Regions from separate parts of the Comamonas sp. GB3 AK4-5 genome, predicted to be linked through region 1. Evidence: predicted binding sites of a transcription regulator. Region 1 holds the regulator's gene; each other region holds the start of a gene.
The links. Region 1 encodes sigma-54, which starts transcription at its own class of promoters, with help from an activator protein. Its sites were predicted from a motif close to TGGCANGNAANCTGCTTT; they were not measured.

Region 1 (5,000 bases):
ACTGCTACGGGGCTAAGAACCATGAGACGCCGCATAAGATAGGCGTATGCCATTGCCCTCTTTGCTTTCCATCGCGGCCCAGCCCCGCGCCCTGCTGGGCGCTCTGGCGCTGACCTTGCTCGGTGCCTGCCAGTCCGCGCCCACTGCAGCACCCGCTGTGCCATCCGCCGCGCAGCCCGCTGCAGCGGCAGTCAGTGCACCCCAGACTTCCAGCGAAGCCGCGCCAGAGGCCCTCATTCTGGGTGGCCACACCGATGCCCATGGCTGCAAGCCATCCACCGGGAATTCCTGGTGCCAACGTACCCAGCGCTGCGAGCGCCCCTGGGAGCTGGCCCTGCAGCGCGGCTTTGAGAACACGCCGGCAGGCTGGCACGCCTACTGCGACGGCAGCACGCGCTGAAGCGCAGCCTGGTGGCGTCGCTGCATCACTCCTTGTTCAGGAGCGGCTTATGCAAGCGTCATCAGCAGAATGTCTCACTCCAGCTCGCGCACCAGCGCCAGCGCTTCCACCTGCGCCCGGGTGGGAATAGAGGGCTGTGCACCGGCTTTGCCCATGCACAGGCTGGCCGCACGAATGCCCCAGTCCACGGCATCGGCCAGGCTGTCGCCTTCGGCCAAGCGGGTGACCATGGCCCCTAGAAAGCTGTCGCCCGCGCCCGTGGTGTCCACCACGGGCAAGTCCAGGGCGGCATGGTGACGCGGCGAGCCCCGGGCCACCCCGGCCACCGCGCCTTGTGCCCCCAGGGTGAGCACCACCTGCTGCACCCCACGCGCGAGCAAGGCCTGGCAGGTCTGCTGCGCCGCAGCCGGGCCGTCGACCTCCAGACCGGTCAGTGCCGCGGCCTCCTGCGCATTCACCACCAGGGTGTGCACCAGGGGCCACCAAGCCGCAGGCAGCATGCGCACGGGTGATGGGTTGAGCACCACGCGGCAGCCCGCGCTGTGGGCCGCCTGCAGGGCCTGCAGGACCACGGCATCGGGCACTTCCAGCTGCAGCAGCAGAAAATCTGCCTGGGCCAACGCATAGAGCAAAGCCTCCTCGGGCAGCACCAGCTCGGCATTGGCACCGGCCACCACGCAGATGCGGTTTTCGCCCCCTGGCTCGACCATGACCACGGCCGTGCCCGTGGGCACGCTTTCCTGCACCGCCACATGCTCCACGTTGATACCGGCCGCGTGCAGCGCCAGCCGCAGCTGGTTGCCGGGCTGGTCGCGCCCCACGCTGGCAAACAGCGTGACTTCAGCCCCCTGGCGCGCACAGGCCAGGGCCTGGTTGCCGCCTTTGCCACCCGGGGTGGACTGCAGGGTCTGGGCCAACACCGTCTCGCCCGCCTGGGGCATGCGCTCCAGGGTCAGCACCAGGTCCATGTTCAGACTGCCCACCACGGCCATGTGTGCCACGCGGTGCGGCAGGCCTGCTGCGGCCCTTTCGGCCGCCGAGGTGGTGCGGGGCAAGGCCCCGGAAGAAAGCGGTGCAACCATGGTCTGTCTCCTGCCTGTAGGGGGTTGCCAAGCCAAGGCCTGCTTGCCACGCAAGCCGCCAGCGCGTGGCTCCCAATGTGCCTGTTTCCACCGGCCCGCGCCATGGCGGTAGCTACTGACCCGCAGGGGTATGTCCACCCTGTCTACCCAGCCGGCATGCTGCGCAGTGCGGTGGGTACCGCAGCCCGGCTTTCGCTACTGCTTTGGTAGCTATCCACGCTGATATTTACAGCTTTTTGCGCAGATTGGCTGGTGCAATCTTCAGCGCATCGCGGTATTTGGCCACGGTGCGGCGGGCGCAATCAATGCCCTGTTCCTTGAGCATGTCGGCGATCTGGCTGTCCGACAGCGGCTTTTTCACGCTCTCTGCCGAGACGAATTGCTTGATCAGCGCCCGCACTGCCGTGCTCGAGGCATTGCCGCCGGTTTCCGTGCCCAGGCCGGAGCCGAAAAAGTACTTCAGCTCATAAGTGCCATGGGGCGTGGCCATGTACTTGGCCGTGGTCACGCGGCTGATGGTGGACTCATGCAGGCCCAGCTCATCGGCAATATCGCGCAACACCAGCGGGCGCATGGCCAGGTCGCCATGCACAAAGAAATTCTTCTGCCGCTCCACGATGGCGCGCGAGACACGCAAGATGGTGTCAAAGCGCTGCTGCACGTTCTTGATGAACCAGCGCGCCTCCTGCAGGCGCTGCTGCAGGCCGGCATGGCCTTCGCTGCCCTTGTGGCCGCGCAACGCACCGGCATAGATGTCGTGCACGCGCAGCCGCGGCATCACATCGGCATTGAGCTGCACATTGAACTGGGGTGTGCCTTCGCTGGCACGGCGACTGGAGCGGGTGACGATCACATCCGGCACAACGATGTGGCGCTCCACATCGGCAAAGCGCCGGCCGGGCCGGGGCTCGAGCCGGGCAATCAGCGCCATGGCGGCGCGAACGCGCTCCTCATGGTGGCCGGTGAGCTGCAGCAGACGGCGCACATCGCGCCGCGCCAGCAGGTCCAGCGGCTGTGCGCAAATGGCCAGCGCCGTTTCCAGTACGGCGGGATCGGCTTCGCGGCGCTGCTGCAAATGCTGCAGCTGCAGTTGCAGGCATTCGCCCAGATCACGCGCCCCCACGCCCACGGGTTCCAGGCTGTGCAGCAAACGCAGCGCCACGGTGAAGCGGTGCACCAGCTCTTCCAGGCGCTCCGGGTCTTCGCAGCCCGCCAAGCCTTCGGCCAGGGACTGCAGCGTGTCTTCCAGATAGCCGTCGTCGTTCAGGTTTTCAATCAGATAGCGCAGCACATGGCCGTCCAGCTCGGACAGGTGCAGCGACAGCGCCTGGCGCAGCAGGTGGTCGGTCAGCGATTCATGGGCACGCGCCAGATCCAGTGCGCTGATGCCCTCCTCCCCGTCCTTGAGCGCGCCGCGCGCCGGGGCGTCCCCGCCCCATTCGCTGTCATCGGGCTGCAGGTCGTGGCCGCCGTCGCCGTCCCAGTCGGGGGCATCGAAATCGGCGGCACTTTCTGCATTGTTTGGGCCTTCAGCGCTTTCTGCACCAGCGTCTGAAGCTCCTGAAAGTGCAGCTTGTTCGGCCCCGTAGTCATCGGCCTGGGCCGGGGCATCGGATTGGGACAGCCCGAAGTCTTCGCGCGGGGCTTCTTCGGGGGAAAGCTCCAGAAAAGGGTTGTCGTCGAGCATCTGCTCGACTTCCTGGGCCAGCTCCAGGGTGGACAGCTGCAGCAGCCGGATCGACTGCTGCAATTGCGGCGTCAAAGCCAAATGTTGCGAGACTCGCAAGGACAAACCTGGCTTCAACGTGGCGCTCCCTTGGTGCTCGGTGTCTTCGGCGTGGTGATGGTGGAGGCTGGTGGTGGAAGCCGGGCTTACATGCGGAAATGTTCGCCCAGGTAGACCCTCCGGACTTCGGCGTTCTCCACGATCTCTTCCGGCGTACCCTGCGCCAGCACATGGCCGTCGCTGATGATGAAGGCGTGGTCGCAGATGCCCAGCGTCTCGCGCACGTTGTGGTCGGTGATGAGCACGCCGATACCGCGTTCCTTGAGGAAGCCGATGATGCGCTGGATCTCGATCACCGCGATGGGGTCGATACCGGCAAAGGGCTCGTCCAGCAGGATGAAGCGCGGCTGCGTGGCCAGCGCCCGGGCGATTTCCACACGGCGGCGCTCGCCACCGGACAGGGCGATCGCGGGCGAGGAACGCAGATGGTCCACCCGCAGCTCCTTGAGCAGATCTGTCAGGCGCTGCTCCACCTCGGCCTTGGACAGGGGCTTGTCCTGGGCGTCGCGCTGCAGCTCCAGCACGGCGCGCACATTCTCTTCCACGCTGAGCTTGCGGAAGATGGAGGCCTCCTGCGGCAGATAGGACAGCCCCAGACGCGAGCGCTGGTGGATGGGCATGTTCGCCACCGAGTGGCCATCGATGTGGATGTCACCGGCATCGCTGCGCACCAGGCCCACGATCATGTAAAACGAGGTGGTCTTGCCCGCTCCATTGGGGCCGAGCAAGCCCACCACCTCGCCCTTTTGCACGGTGAGCGACACATCCTTGACCACCTTGCGGCTGCCATAGGATTTGGCCAGATGGCGTACTTCCAGGCTGCTGGCAGCGGGGGACGGGGTCTCGGCGGCAGTGGTCACGGTTTGCGCGGGTTCAGGTTGTTGGACGGCTGCAGTGGCGACACGGTGTTCGCCGGTGCCGCAGGCGCTGCGGCCGGTGGGGTCTTGGGCACCAGTACGGCACGCACCCGGCTGCCGGAGCTGTTGGCCGCTTCCGCGCTGCCCGGCGTGGGTCGGCGGCTGCCGTCCACGGTGAACACGTCGGTCAGGTTGTTGTAGGTGATGATGGTGCCGGTGATGTCGTCACTCAACGTGGCACCGGTGTAGCGGCGCAGCTGACCGCGCTGGATCAGGCGCACATCATCTTTTTTGCCGTCGTACTCGATGATCTCGCCTTCGCCTTCCACATATTCCTCGGGCGCGCCCGCCAGGGTGTCGCGCTTTTGGCGGAAGAAGGCGCGCTTGCCCTTCTCGGCCCAGACCTTGCCGAACTGGTAGCCCTCGGCATCCTGGCGCACTTCGAGCCTGGCTCCGCGCAGCAAGATGGTGCCCTTGGTGAGCACCACGTTGCCGGTGAAGGTGCTGACCTGCTGCAACTCGTCGTGGTGCAGCGCGTCAGCCTCAATGTTCATGGGTTTGTTGCGATCGGCCTTTTCGGCCTGGGCCGGACCCATGGCACCAGCCAGGGCTGCCAGCAGAAGCAGCGGGAGGAGTTTGCGTGTCATAGAAGGCATGAATCTTGCTGCCATTGTAGGGGGTACGGACATCAGCCCAGCGTGTGCTGGGCCAGCGATGATGTTACGGTCTGCTCCAGCACATTGCAGACAACAAAAAGCCCGCACAACGGCGGGCTTCCACTGCGGCAGATCACCGCACAACAAACACTGCACTCACTCGCAGCGTTGAGACTGGCACGGCCCATACCAGGGCACCGCGCAAGGGCCGCCCCGCAG
Region 2 (5,000 bases), 260 kb from region 1:
CGCGCCAGGTCGCGGAACAGGGCGCCGCCGTTTTCCTCGGCGTACATCTCCCAGGCTTCCTTCCAGCTCATCACACGCTTGGGCAGCATGTAGTCCTGCATCATGGCCACCAGGGTCAGCACGCGGTAGCCGCGCCAGAACCATTTATCGATCCAGCGTTGCACGATGGGCACGTTGCCCGGGTCCTGCTCCAGCATGAACTTGATGCATTCGATGCCCAGCGTCATGTGGCGCGACTCATCGCTTTGCGCCGAGAAGCCAAAGGTCACGGTGGACAGATCGCCGTTGTGCGCTGCCCCCGACATAAAGGGCACGAACAGCAGGTTGGTGAGCACATATTCGAACGAGAAGCTCACGGCCGTGAGGAACTCGAAGGGGCCGGCACTCAGCGCGTCTTCGAAGAAGGACTTGGGCACGGACAGATACCAGACCCGGTCGAACCAGTGGGTGGAGCTGTGCATGCCGTTGAAGTACTTGTTGTAGTTCGACAGCGCATGGGTTTCGGTCTGGAAATGGCGCAGCTCGTCAATGGACTGCATCTGCGCCGCCACGCGTGCGCCGGGGCCGGTGAAGTGGCGGCCCGCGTGCGCAAAGCCACGGTGGGCGTAGTACTCCAGCGGCACCACGCCCTGGATGAACAGCTTGAGCGCGTTGATGTAGCGTGCGTCGGCCACGCCGAGCTGGCCGTTGTTTTGGGCAAAGGCCTCGATGACGGCGTAGAGCTTTTTCTCTTTTTCGCCCTGGTACTTCCAGTAGGCGTCCATGGTCAGGCGGAAGGGGTCTTCCCACTTGTCCCAGTCGTGGATCTTGATGCCCTCGAACTTGTCATAGGGGAAGACCTTGTCCATGGGCTGGTAGGTGGTCTCCCAGCCCAGGCCGCGAGTCATGGCGGTGTAGCGGTCCTTGAGGCCCAGCTTTTTCTTGATTACGGGTGCGTCCATGGTGTCTCCTTGGATGGCGTGATGGGTGATGGCCTGCGCTGTGCGAGCCGTGCTTAGTGGTTCCAGCTGAGGGAGAACTCGTCGTCGTCCTCATCCACATGGCCGGACAGCGTGACCAGGTTGATCTGGATCTGCTGCAGCTCGTAGGGGCGGCCGGTCTGCTCTTCGATGCTGGCGCGGCGTATGACCAGGCGGCCCGGGGCGTCGATCTTCACGAGACCCGGCGAGTGCACGGCCTGGGCATGGGGGTTGTCGGCGAGGATGGCGTCCACCACAGGGCGCGATTCCTCGTTGTCCTGAAAGGCGATGAACACCTTGGAAACCGTGGGGCTGCTAGCTTGGTTCATTTGCAACTTCCTGCGCTCAGATATCGAGGCCGGCCTTGCGGGCACGGGCATCCAGGCTTTGGCGGACTTCGTTCAGCGCGGTGGCGCCGCGTTCGCCCAGGGCGAGTTCGGCCACAGGGGCCAGGGCCACGCCGGCATGGTCGGCATGGGCCAGGTACCAGCGTGAGAGCTGGGCGCGGTTGGCGTCGGATTCGGCGGCGGCGACCTTGACCACGGCATCGATCCAGCGCGCGGTCTCGGCATGCCACTCGGGCATGAAGGAGGTGAGCATGGCCACGGCCGTTCCGCCCTGGACGGCCACGTCGTCGTCCACGAAATGGCTGTAGATCAGCGGGTACAGCAGGCCGTCCAGGGCCATGTTCTGGGCCACGAACAGCTCCATGGGGTCTTGCACCACCAGCAGGTCTTCGACCAGATGGCGCAGCGGCTGCCAGGCCGGGTGCTGCATCCAGTCGTTCTTGCCGGCTTCCAGCACACCGGGCTCGTCCATGACCAAGCCCAGGCGCGTGAGGTACTGGGCCACGCCCAGGTGGTCCATGGCATGCATCATGGCCGGGGCCGTGAAGGGCGTGCCGTAGCCGCGCGAGCAGATCTGGCTGTTGTTCATATTGCCGCCCCAGGCCACATGGCGCAGCGGCATCAGCACCTCGCAGACCTTGGCGCGCAGGCCGTCGGGCATCTTGCCGGCCAGGCCGCGCGACTCCACGAACTGGTAGCTGGCCTCCACGGCTTCCTGCTGCTTGGCGCGGGCCATGGTCCAGGTGGCGTAGTAGTACTGGCGCGGATCGCGCAGTGCATTCCAGTCGGCCATGCGGATCGCGGTGCGGCCGGTGTCGAACAGCTCGAACTCGGGCTCCCACAGCGGCCGGTAGTGGAAGTGGTGTGTGGGCTGCACGCCCAGCGTGGCCTCCAGATAGCGCGACGCGGGCTTGTCCCCCGTGTAGGCCGCCACGCGGGCAAAGGTGTTGCGCAGCGGCTGTATTTCGCGCGCCGAAAGCTCGATGTTCATGGGCTTGTCTCCTGTGTGGTCGTGGGATGCGAAAGCGGGTGGCCGCCTCAGAGCACGGTGGCTTTCTGGGTGTGGCAGAAGGCCTGGAAGTCGGCCTCGGTCATGGCGAGTTCCACCGTGAGCTCGGGCCAGCCCACGGAAAACTCGAAGTCCACAAAGCCATTGGCACGCTTTTGCAGCACGCGCACCGAGCGGCGTGTGAGGTCGCAGACGGGAAGGTCGAGGTGGGGTGTTTCCATGCGGGGCTCCTGGCGGGTTGTTGGCCTAGCTGTTGCACGGCCCATGCCAGATCGCTGGAATATCGATAAATCTAGGGTTACTCCCTAAATTTGTGCGCTTGGCCGCGCGCTTTGGCGTGCCAGGTTTCGGGCAAACCCTAGGGATTGGGTGCCGCAGTCCCTTCGCCTAATGCAGTGCAGCATGATCAAATCATCAACACCCAAGGCTGGGGGTTCGCAATTCATGAACTGATTGCTGCCCGAACAATGCGTTTGATGCGGGTCAATCCTCTAGCCGGGATGCATGGTTTTATCGATAGTTTGGAAATGTCACAGCCCATTCCCGCCCTGCCCTCCGATGCCGACTTGCGCAGCCTGGTCCGTTTTTCCACCGAAGACGGGCTGATCTGGCTCTCGGGCCAGCGCATGCTGCTTTTGCATCTGGCCTCGCTGCATGCCTTGCGCCGCGAGATGATGAACACCATGGGGCCCGACCACACGCGGCGCTTGCTGCTGCGCGCCGGCTATGCCGCAGGCGAGCGCGATGCGCTGCTGGCCCGCCAGATCCGGCCCACGGCCAGCCTGTTCGAGATGTTTGCCGTGGGCCCCCAGCTGCACCGCTTGGAGGGCGCGGTGCGCGCCACGCCGGAAATCTTCGAGGCCGATGAAGAGGCCGGCCGCTTTCGCTGCGTGGTGCGCTGGGAGCACAGCTGGGAAGCGGAAATCCATTTGCGCGAGTGGGGGCCGCAGGACCAGCCTTCCTGCTGGATGCTGCTGGGCTATGCCTCGGGTTATTCCAGCGCTTTTTTCCGCCGCCCCGTTTTTTTCAAGGAAATGCAATGCGCCACCTGTGGGCATGAGCACTGCCGCATAGAAGGCCGTTTTCAGCATGAGTGGCCCGATGGCGAGCAGATCGCGCGCGACTACGACCCCGACTCCATGCTGGTCCGCCTGGATGAGCTGCAGTCCCAGGTCGAGGCCTTGCGCACCGGGCTGGCCCCCAGCGACAACCAGGGGCCGCTGCTGGGGCATTCGCGGGCCTTCCAGGGCGCACTGGAGCTGCTGTCCAAGGCCGCGCCCACCCAGGTCACGGTGTTGCTCACCGGCGAGACTGGCGTGGGCAAGGAGCGCTTTGCACGCGCCCTGCACGCTATGAGCCCCCGGGCCGACAAACCCTTTGTGGCGGTGAACTGCGCGGCCCTGCCTGCAGACCTCATTGAGAGTGAGCTGTTCGGTGCCGAGAAAGGCGCGTTCACCGGTGCCACGGCCACGCGCATAGGCCGCTTTGAACGTGCCCATGGCGGCACGCTGATGCTGGACGAGTTGGGGGAGCTGCCCCTGGCTGCCCAGGCCAAGCTGCTGCGCGTGCTGCAAAGTGGCGAGGTGGAGCGCCTGGGCGGCCACCGCAGCACCCAGGTCGATGTGCGCGTGATTGCGGCCACCAACGTCGATCTGGAAAAAGCCGTGGAGCAGGGCCGCTTTCGGCGCGACCTGCTCTACCGCCTCAACGTCTACCCCATCCACATCCCGGCGCTGCGCGAGCGCGTGGACGACATCGAGCTGCTGGCCATGCATTTGCTGCAGAAATATTCGGCCCTGCATGGCAAGCCCGTTGCGGGCCTCAGCGACCGTGCGCTGACCGCGTTGCGCGGCCACAGCTGGCCCGGCAATGTGCGCGAGCTGGAGAACCTGGTGGAGCGCGGTCTCATTCTCACGCCGCCTGGCGAGCTCATCGATGTGGCCTGTCTGTTCCCCCAATGGACGGACAACGGCCAGACCACCATCGACGCCCAGGGCCATTTGGCCCAGGCATGCAGCGTGGACGGCGACCCGCGCACGGCCAGCCTCTATGACAGCATGCAAAACCAGGGCTTGTCCCTGGAGGCGCTGGAAGACGGCCTGCTGCAAGAGGCCGTGCGCCGCGCGGGTGGCAATCTCGCGGCCGCAGCCCGTGCCCTGGGCATGACACGTCCCCAGCTCAGCTACCGGCTCTCGCGCATCAGAGAACGCAGCGAAGGCGCTACCGATTCAAGAGAGTGAGCATGGCCAAAAAATCCTTTGTACAGCAGCTGCTGCATGCAGACATCGACGCTCCGGATGGCGGCGCATCGCGCACCCTGACCGAGCAAACCTATGCGCAGCTGCGCACCGACATCATCGAAGGCCAGCTGCTGCCCGGCAGCAAGCTGCGCATAGAGCATTTGCGCCAGGCCTATGGTGTGGGTGCGGGCACGCTGCGCGAGGCTTTGACGCGCCTGGTCAGCGACGCCCTGGTCACTGCCGAAGGCCAGCGCGGCTTTCGCGTCTCGCCCATCGCCATGGACGATCTGCAGGACATCACCCGCCTGCGCGTGCACATCGAAACCCATGCCCTGCGCGAATCCATACGCCATGGCGATGCGGCCTGGCGCGCCCAGCTGCAGGCCAGCTACGAGGAGCTTTCTGCGGCCGAGCAGCCCCTGTCCAGCGAGAATCGGCGCCAATG
Region 3 (5,000 bases), 1.7 Mb from region 1:
GGCCAATGAGGTCATGCCCGAGGTGCAGCGCCGCACCGGCCAGTAAACAGCCTGCCCCAGACCCCGCGCTCTGCAGGCGCAGCATGGCATGGCCAACCCCGGCCACGCTTCACGCCATGCAGGGCCCGGCCGCTCCGCGCGGGCCGGGTTTCGTCGCAGCGCGCTGTCCACGGTGGGCATGCGCCGCAACAGTCCTGGCTGCGGCGCTGTTGCCGCGCCCAGGAGCGGTCCATGTCCACCACCGTTGTTTCCACTTTTTCTGCAGCCACCACAGGGCTGCTGCCGCTGGCACTGAGCATGCTGCTGGGCAGTGCAGCCCAGGCACAGCAGTTCGCTCAGCCCTCGCTGCCCACAAGCGTCCAGGCCGCAGAAGCCACGGCAGATGCCCGGTCCGCATCGCCCTCCGCCCCGGCCGGCCGCAGCCGCGCCGAAGTCATTGCCGAGCTGGTGTGTGCCCGGGCCTCGGGCGAGCTGGAGGCCTGGGTGCTGCGCTCCCATGGCCTGCCCACGCCGCCGCTGCGCAAGGAAGCCTGCGCCCCATCCCCCCCCAAGGCGCAGGTCTAGGCTCTACCCGCAACCGGGCAGACAGCAGATTGAAGCGGCGCCAGGCCCTGGCCCAGGCTCAGGCCAGCTCGGGTGCCAGAAAGTCGCGACTGATCTGGCCACCCAAGGCGTTGACCCGGTCCAGAAACTGCGTCAAATAGGCGTGCAGCCCGGTCTCCATGATTTCGCCAATGCGGCCGTATTGCAGCAAGGCCAGCAGCTGGCCGGCGCTGCGCAGGCTTTCACTGGCGTCCTCATGCACCACCTGGCGCAAATGGCCCATGACCTCATGCAGGCTGGCATGCAGGGAGCGCGGCATGTCGCGGCGCAGAATCAGCAACTCGGCCACGCGCTCGGGGGTGATGGCATCGCGGTAGACCTTGCGGTAGACCTCAAAGCCCGAGACGCTGTGCAGCAGCGCACTCCAGTGGTAAAAGTCAAACTGCCGCTGGCCGGCCCGGCGGGGGTCGGTGCCGTGGTAGTCATGCTCCAGCGCATGGAACTTCACATCCAGCAGGCGCGCCGTGTTGTCGGCCCGCTCCAGAAAAGTGCCCAGGCGCACAAAGTGGAAAGCCTCGTCCTGCAGCATGGTGCCCGACGACACCCCGCGCGAGAGATGGGAGCGGTATTTGACCCACTCCAGCAACTTGGCGGGGTCTTGCGCAAAGCGCCCGTCTTTGAGCTGCAGGTTCAACTCCAGCCAGGTCTGGTTCTGGGTTTCCCACACCTCCGAGGTCAGCGCTCCGCGCACCGCCCTGGCGTTTTCGCGCGCGGCCTGCAGGCAGGCATAAATGGACGAGGGATTGCGCGCATCGCACACCATGAAATGCAACACGCCATCGCGCGTGACCTGGTCATGGAGGCGGTGGTAGGCGGGAATCAGCTCGCTGATAGACAGCACGCCCAGCCAGTCCTTGCGCACGGCCTCGGCCGGCTGGGGCAGCATGGAAGTCTCGTAGCTGACGCGCAGCATGCGGGCGGTGTTTTCTGCCCTTTCTGTGTACCTCGACATCCAGAACAAATGGTCGGCAGTGCGACTCAGCATAGAACCTCCCTGGGCAGAAAACCCCGTGCATGCTGCGCATGCCGGCACTGTTGTAGCGCAAGCGCTTCGCGCTTGTCTGCCCTTTCTGTGTAGCGAGACATCCAGAACAAATGGTCGGCAGTGCGGCTCAGCATAGGTCCTCCTTGAACAAGCTGTGGCAAGGGGTAAAAGACAGGCAATGCATCACAAACGCCCCCCCATGCCCTGCACCATCCCGCCCAATGCCTGCACCAGCTCGGGCGATGGCTGGCCCGATGCCTCGGCATTCAACACCCAGGTGTCCTTGGTGCCGCCGCCCTGCGAAGAATTCACCACCAGCGAGCCTTCCTGCAGCGCCACGCGGGTCAGGCCGCCGGCGGCCATGCGCACGGTTTCGCCGCTGAGCACAAAGGGGCGCAGGTCGATATGGCGCGGCGCAATGCCGCTGTCCACCATGGTCGGGCAGCTGGACAGACTGAGCGTGGGCTGGGCGATATAGCCCTCGGGGTTGGCCAGCAGGGCGCGGCGAAAGTCCGCGATCTCGGCGCGTGTGGCGGCCGGGCCTATCAACATGCCATAGCCCCCGGCGCCATGGACCTCCTTGACCACCAGCTCGTGCAAATGGTCCAACACGTATTTCAAATCATCGGGCTTGCGGCACAGCCAGGTGGGCACATTCGAGAGAATGGGCTCCTCGCCCAGGTAGAAGCGGATCATCTCCGGCACATAGGGGTAGACGGATTTGTCGTCGGCAATGCCGGTTCCCACGGTGTTGCAGACGCTGACGTTGCCGGCGCGCAAGGCCTCCATCAAACCGGGGCAACCCAGTGTGGAAGTCGGACGGAACACCTGGGGGTCCAGAAAATCGTCATCCACCCGGCGATAGATCACATCCACCTGGCGCAGACCCCGCGTGGTGCGCATATAGACCCGCTTGTCCCGCACCACCAGGTCTTGCCCTTCCACCAGCTCCACGCCCATTTGCTGGGCCAGGAATGCATGCTCGAAATAGGCGCTGTTGTGCATGCCCGGGGTCAGCACCACCACCGTGGCCGAGGCCGATGAGGCCGCCGCCGGCGCGCTGGCGCGCAGCGTCTCCAGCAGCATGTCCGGGTAATGGGCCACCGGCTCCACGGCATGGCGGGTGAACAGATCGGGAAACAGCCGCATCATCATGCGGCGGTTTTCCAGCATGTAGGACACGCCAGAAGGCACGCGCAGATTGTCTTCCAGCACAAAGTATTCGCCCTCGCCCTGGGCGTTCGCGGCCCGCACGATGTCGATGCCGGCAATCTGCGCATAAATGCCGCGTGGCACTTCCACCCCGGCCATCTGGGGGCGGTACTGGCTGTTGCGGGCAATCAGCTCGGTAGGCACCAGGCCGGCGCGCAAAATGGCCTGCTCATGGTAGATGTCTTCAATGAAACGGTTGAGCGCCGTCACCCGCTGCACCAGGCCGGCCTCCATGCGCTGCCACTCCGCACCGGGGATGATGCGGGGAATCAGGTCAAAGGGAATCACCCGCTCCGTGCCCGCGCCGCCCGCGTCCTTGTCGCCGTACACCGCAAAGGTGATGCCGACACGGCGGAAGATCAGTTCGGCCTCGGCGGCCCGGTCCGCCAGGGTGGCGGGAGGCTGCTGCGCCAGCCACTGCGCATAGGCCTTGTAATGCGCACGCACATCGCTGCCGCCAAAGGGCAGCTGGGCGTACATCTCGTCGTACTTCTGCATCATGGACATCGTGGGCCTCCTGGGATTACCAAGCAAGTTACGGGCCATAGCGATGTTCTATGGAATCAACCAAACAGTGTAAGCCCACACTGCGACACGACCTCCAAGGCGTCACGGTGCTGTGGCCGCACTCCAATAGTGCCGGTGGCGCTGGCGTTCACAGTCCACGGTTTGTGCGGCCTCGGCCTGCCAATACGCCGCACCGCATTGGGGCGTTGCCACCACCGCCACGCCCAGGCCTGCATAGCGCTGCACCACCTGCGGGGCCGGATGGCCGAAGCGGTTGCGGTAGCCGGCCTGCACCACCACGGTGCGCGGCGCTACCGCCGCCACAAAAGCCGGGCTGGATGAGGTGCGGCTGCCATGGTGGGGCGCCAGCAGCAGATCGGCCGTCAGTCGCTGGCCGGAACGCAGCAGCGCGGCCTCCTGCGGCGCCTCGATGTCGCCGGTCAACAGCGCCGCCGCGCCATTGGCGGCCTGCACCCGCAGCACACAGCTGGAGGGGTTGCCCTGCACCGCGCCCCCAGCCGGCGGGTACAGCACCTGCCACAGCACGCCATCCCATTCCCATTGCTGGCCTGCCACACAGGGCTGCCAGGGCTTGTGCTGCGCAGAGGCCAGGTCGGCAGCGCCCGCACCCCGCAAGTCCACCCAGGGCTGGGCCGCCAGCACGCTGTCCGCACCGCCCACATGGTCCATATCGCTGTGACTGAGCAGCAGCACATCCAGGCGCTCGCCCCAGGCCTGCAACAGGGGCAGCACGGCACGCGCGCCGGCGTCGCCGCCATACCAGGCTGGGCCGGCATCAAACAGCAGGCTGTGCCGCGCCGTACGCAGCAAGATGGCGCTGCCCTGGCCCACATCCAGGGCCAAAAGGTCGAACATGCCATGCGCTGGGCGCGGTGTCTGCCAGCACAGCGCCGGCCACAGCAGCGACAGGGCCAGCAGCCGCCAAGCACGGGGCCAGGGCATGGCCAGCAACACGCCCCCAGCCATGGCCGCCAGTGCCGCCCACCAAGGCGCCTGGGGGCGTGCCAGGCTGGCCCAGGGCCAGGCCGCCATGGCCTGCAGCAGCCACAGCATGGACTGCACGCAGAAAGCGGCCGCCTCCCACAGCGGCGGCCAGACCACTCCCAGCATGGCCAGCGGTGTGACCACCAGCGTGATCCAGGGAATGGCCAGCAGATTGGCCAATATGCCCGCCAGCGACACCTGGCCAAAGAACAGCAGCGACAGCGGGCTGAGCGCCACCACCACCAGCCACTGCTCTCGCGCCAGCTTGCGCAGCTCGCCCCACAGGCCTTGGGACGGCGCGGCGGTGCCCGAGGCCAGCAGCACCCCCACGGCCACAAAGCTGAGCCAAAAACCTGCCTGGCACAGCGCCCAGGGGTCCCACAGCGCCAGCACCGCCAAGGTGACGGCCCACACCGCATGCCAGGGCCATTGCCAGCCGCCGCTGCGCAGCCAGGCCACCACGGCCAGCATGCCTACGGTGCGCTGGGCCGGCAGCCCCCAACCGCTGAACAAGGCATAGCTGGCGGCCAGCAGCACGCCGGCCCATAACGCGGCCTGGGGTGCCGGCCACCACAGGCACAAGCGCTGGCTGCGCCGCCACAACCAGCCCATGGCCGCCGTGGCCAGCCAGGCAAACATGGTGATGTGCAGGCCCGAGATGCTGACCAGATGGGCCACACCGGTGCGC

Region 2: the regulator sigma-54 is predicted to act here: its motif matches at 2,568-2,585, upstream of ACA027_RS00515 (phenol hydroxylase subunit).
Region 3: the regulator sigma-54 is predicted to act here: its motif matches at 3,328-3,345, upstream of ACA027_RS06810 (circularly permuted type 2 ATP-grasp protein).

Annotation. Positions count from the first base shown of each region.
Region 1 is NZ_CP166730.1:4,915,255-4,920,254, forward strand. It holds gene ACA027_RS21720 (methyl-accepting chemotaxis protein) at 1-16, shown strand, start outside; gene ACA027_RS21725 (hypothetical protein) at 47-400, shown strand; gene ACA027_RS21730 (ribokinase) at 475-1,482, opposite strand; gene ACA027_RS21735 (RNA polymerase factor sigma-54) at 1,709-3,286, opposite strand; gene lptB (LPS export ABC transporter ATP-binding protein) at 3,355-4,128, opposite strand; gene lptA (lipopolysaccharide transport periplasmic protein LptA) at 4,125-4,772, opposite strand.
Region 2 is NZ_CP166730.1:119,723-124,722, forward strand. It holds gene ACA027_RS00500 (aromatic/alkene/methane monooxygenase hydroxylase/oxygenase subunit alpha) at 1-941, opposite strand, end outside; gene ACA027_RS00505 (MmoB/DmpM family protein) at 995-1,288, opposite strand; gene ACA027_RS00510 (aromatic/alkene monooxygenase hydroxylase subunit beta) at 1,305-2,297, opposite strand; gene ACA027_RS00515 (phenol hydroxylase subunit) at 2,345-2,536, opposite strand; gene ACA027_RS00520 (sigma 54-interacting transcriptional regulator) at 2,843-4,555, shown strand; gene ACA027_RS00525 (GntR family transcriptional regulator) at 4,558-5,000, shown strand, end outside.
Region 3 is NZ_CP166730.1:1,531,120-1,536,119, reverse strand. It holds gene ACA027_RS06830 (LLM class flavin-dependent oxidoreductase) at 1-46, shown strand, start outside; gene ACA027_RS06825 (hypothetical protein) at 232-564, shown strand; gene ACA027_RS06820 (alpha-E domain-containing protein) at 623-1,588, opposite strand; gene ACA027_RS06815 (alpha-E domain-containing protein) at 1,582-1,722, opposite strand; gene ACA027_RS06810 (circularly permuted type 2 ATP-grasp protein) at 1,772-3,298, opposite strand; gene ACA027_RS06805 (DNA internalization-related competence protein ComEC/Rec2) at 3,410-5,000, opposite strand, start outside.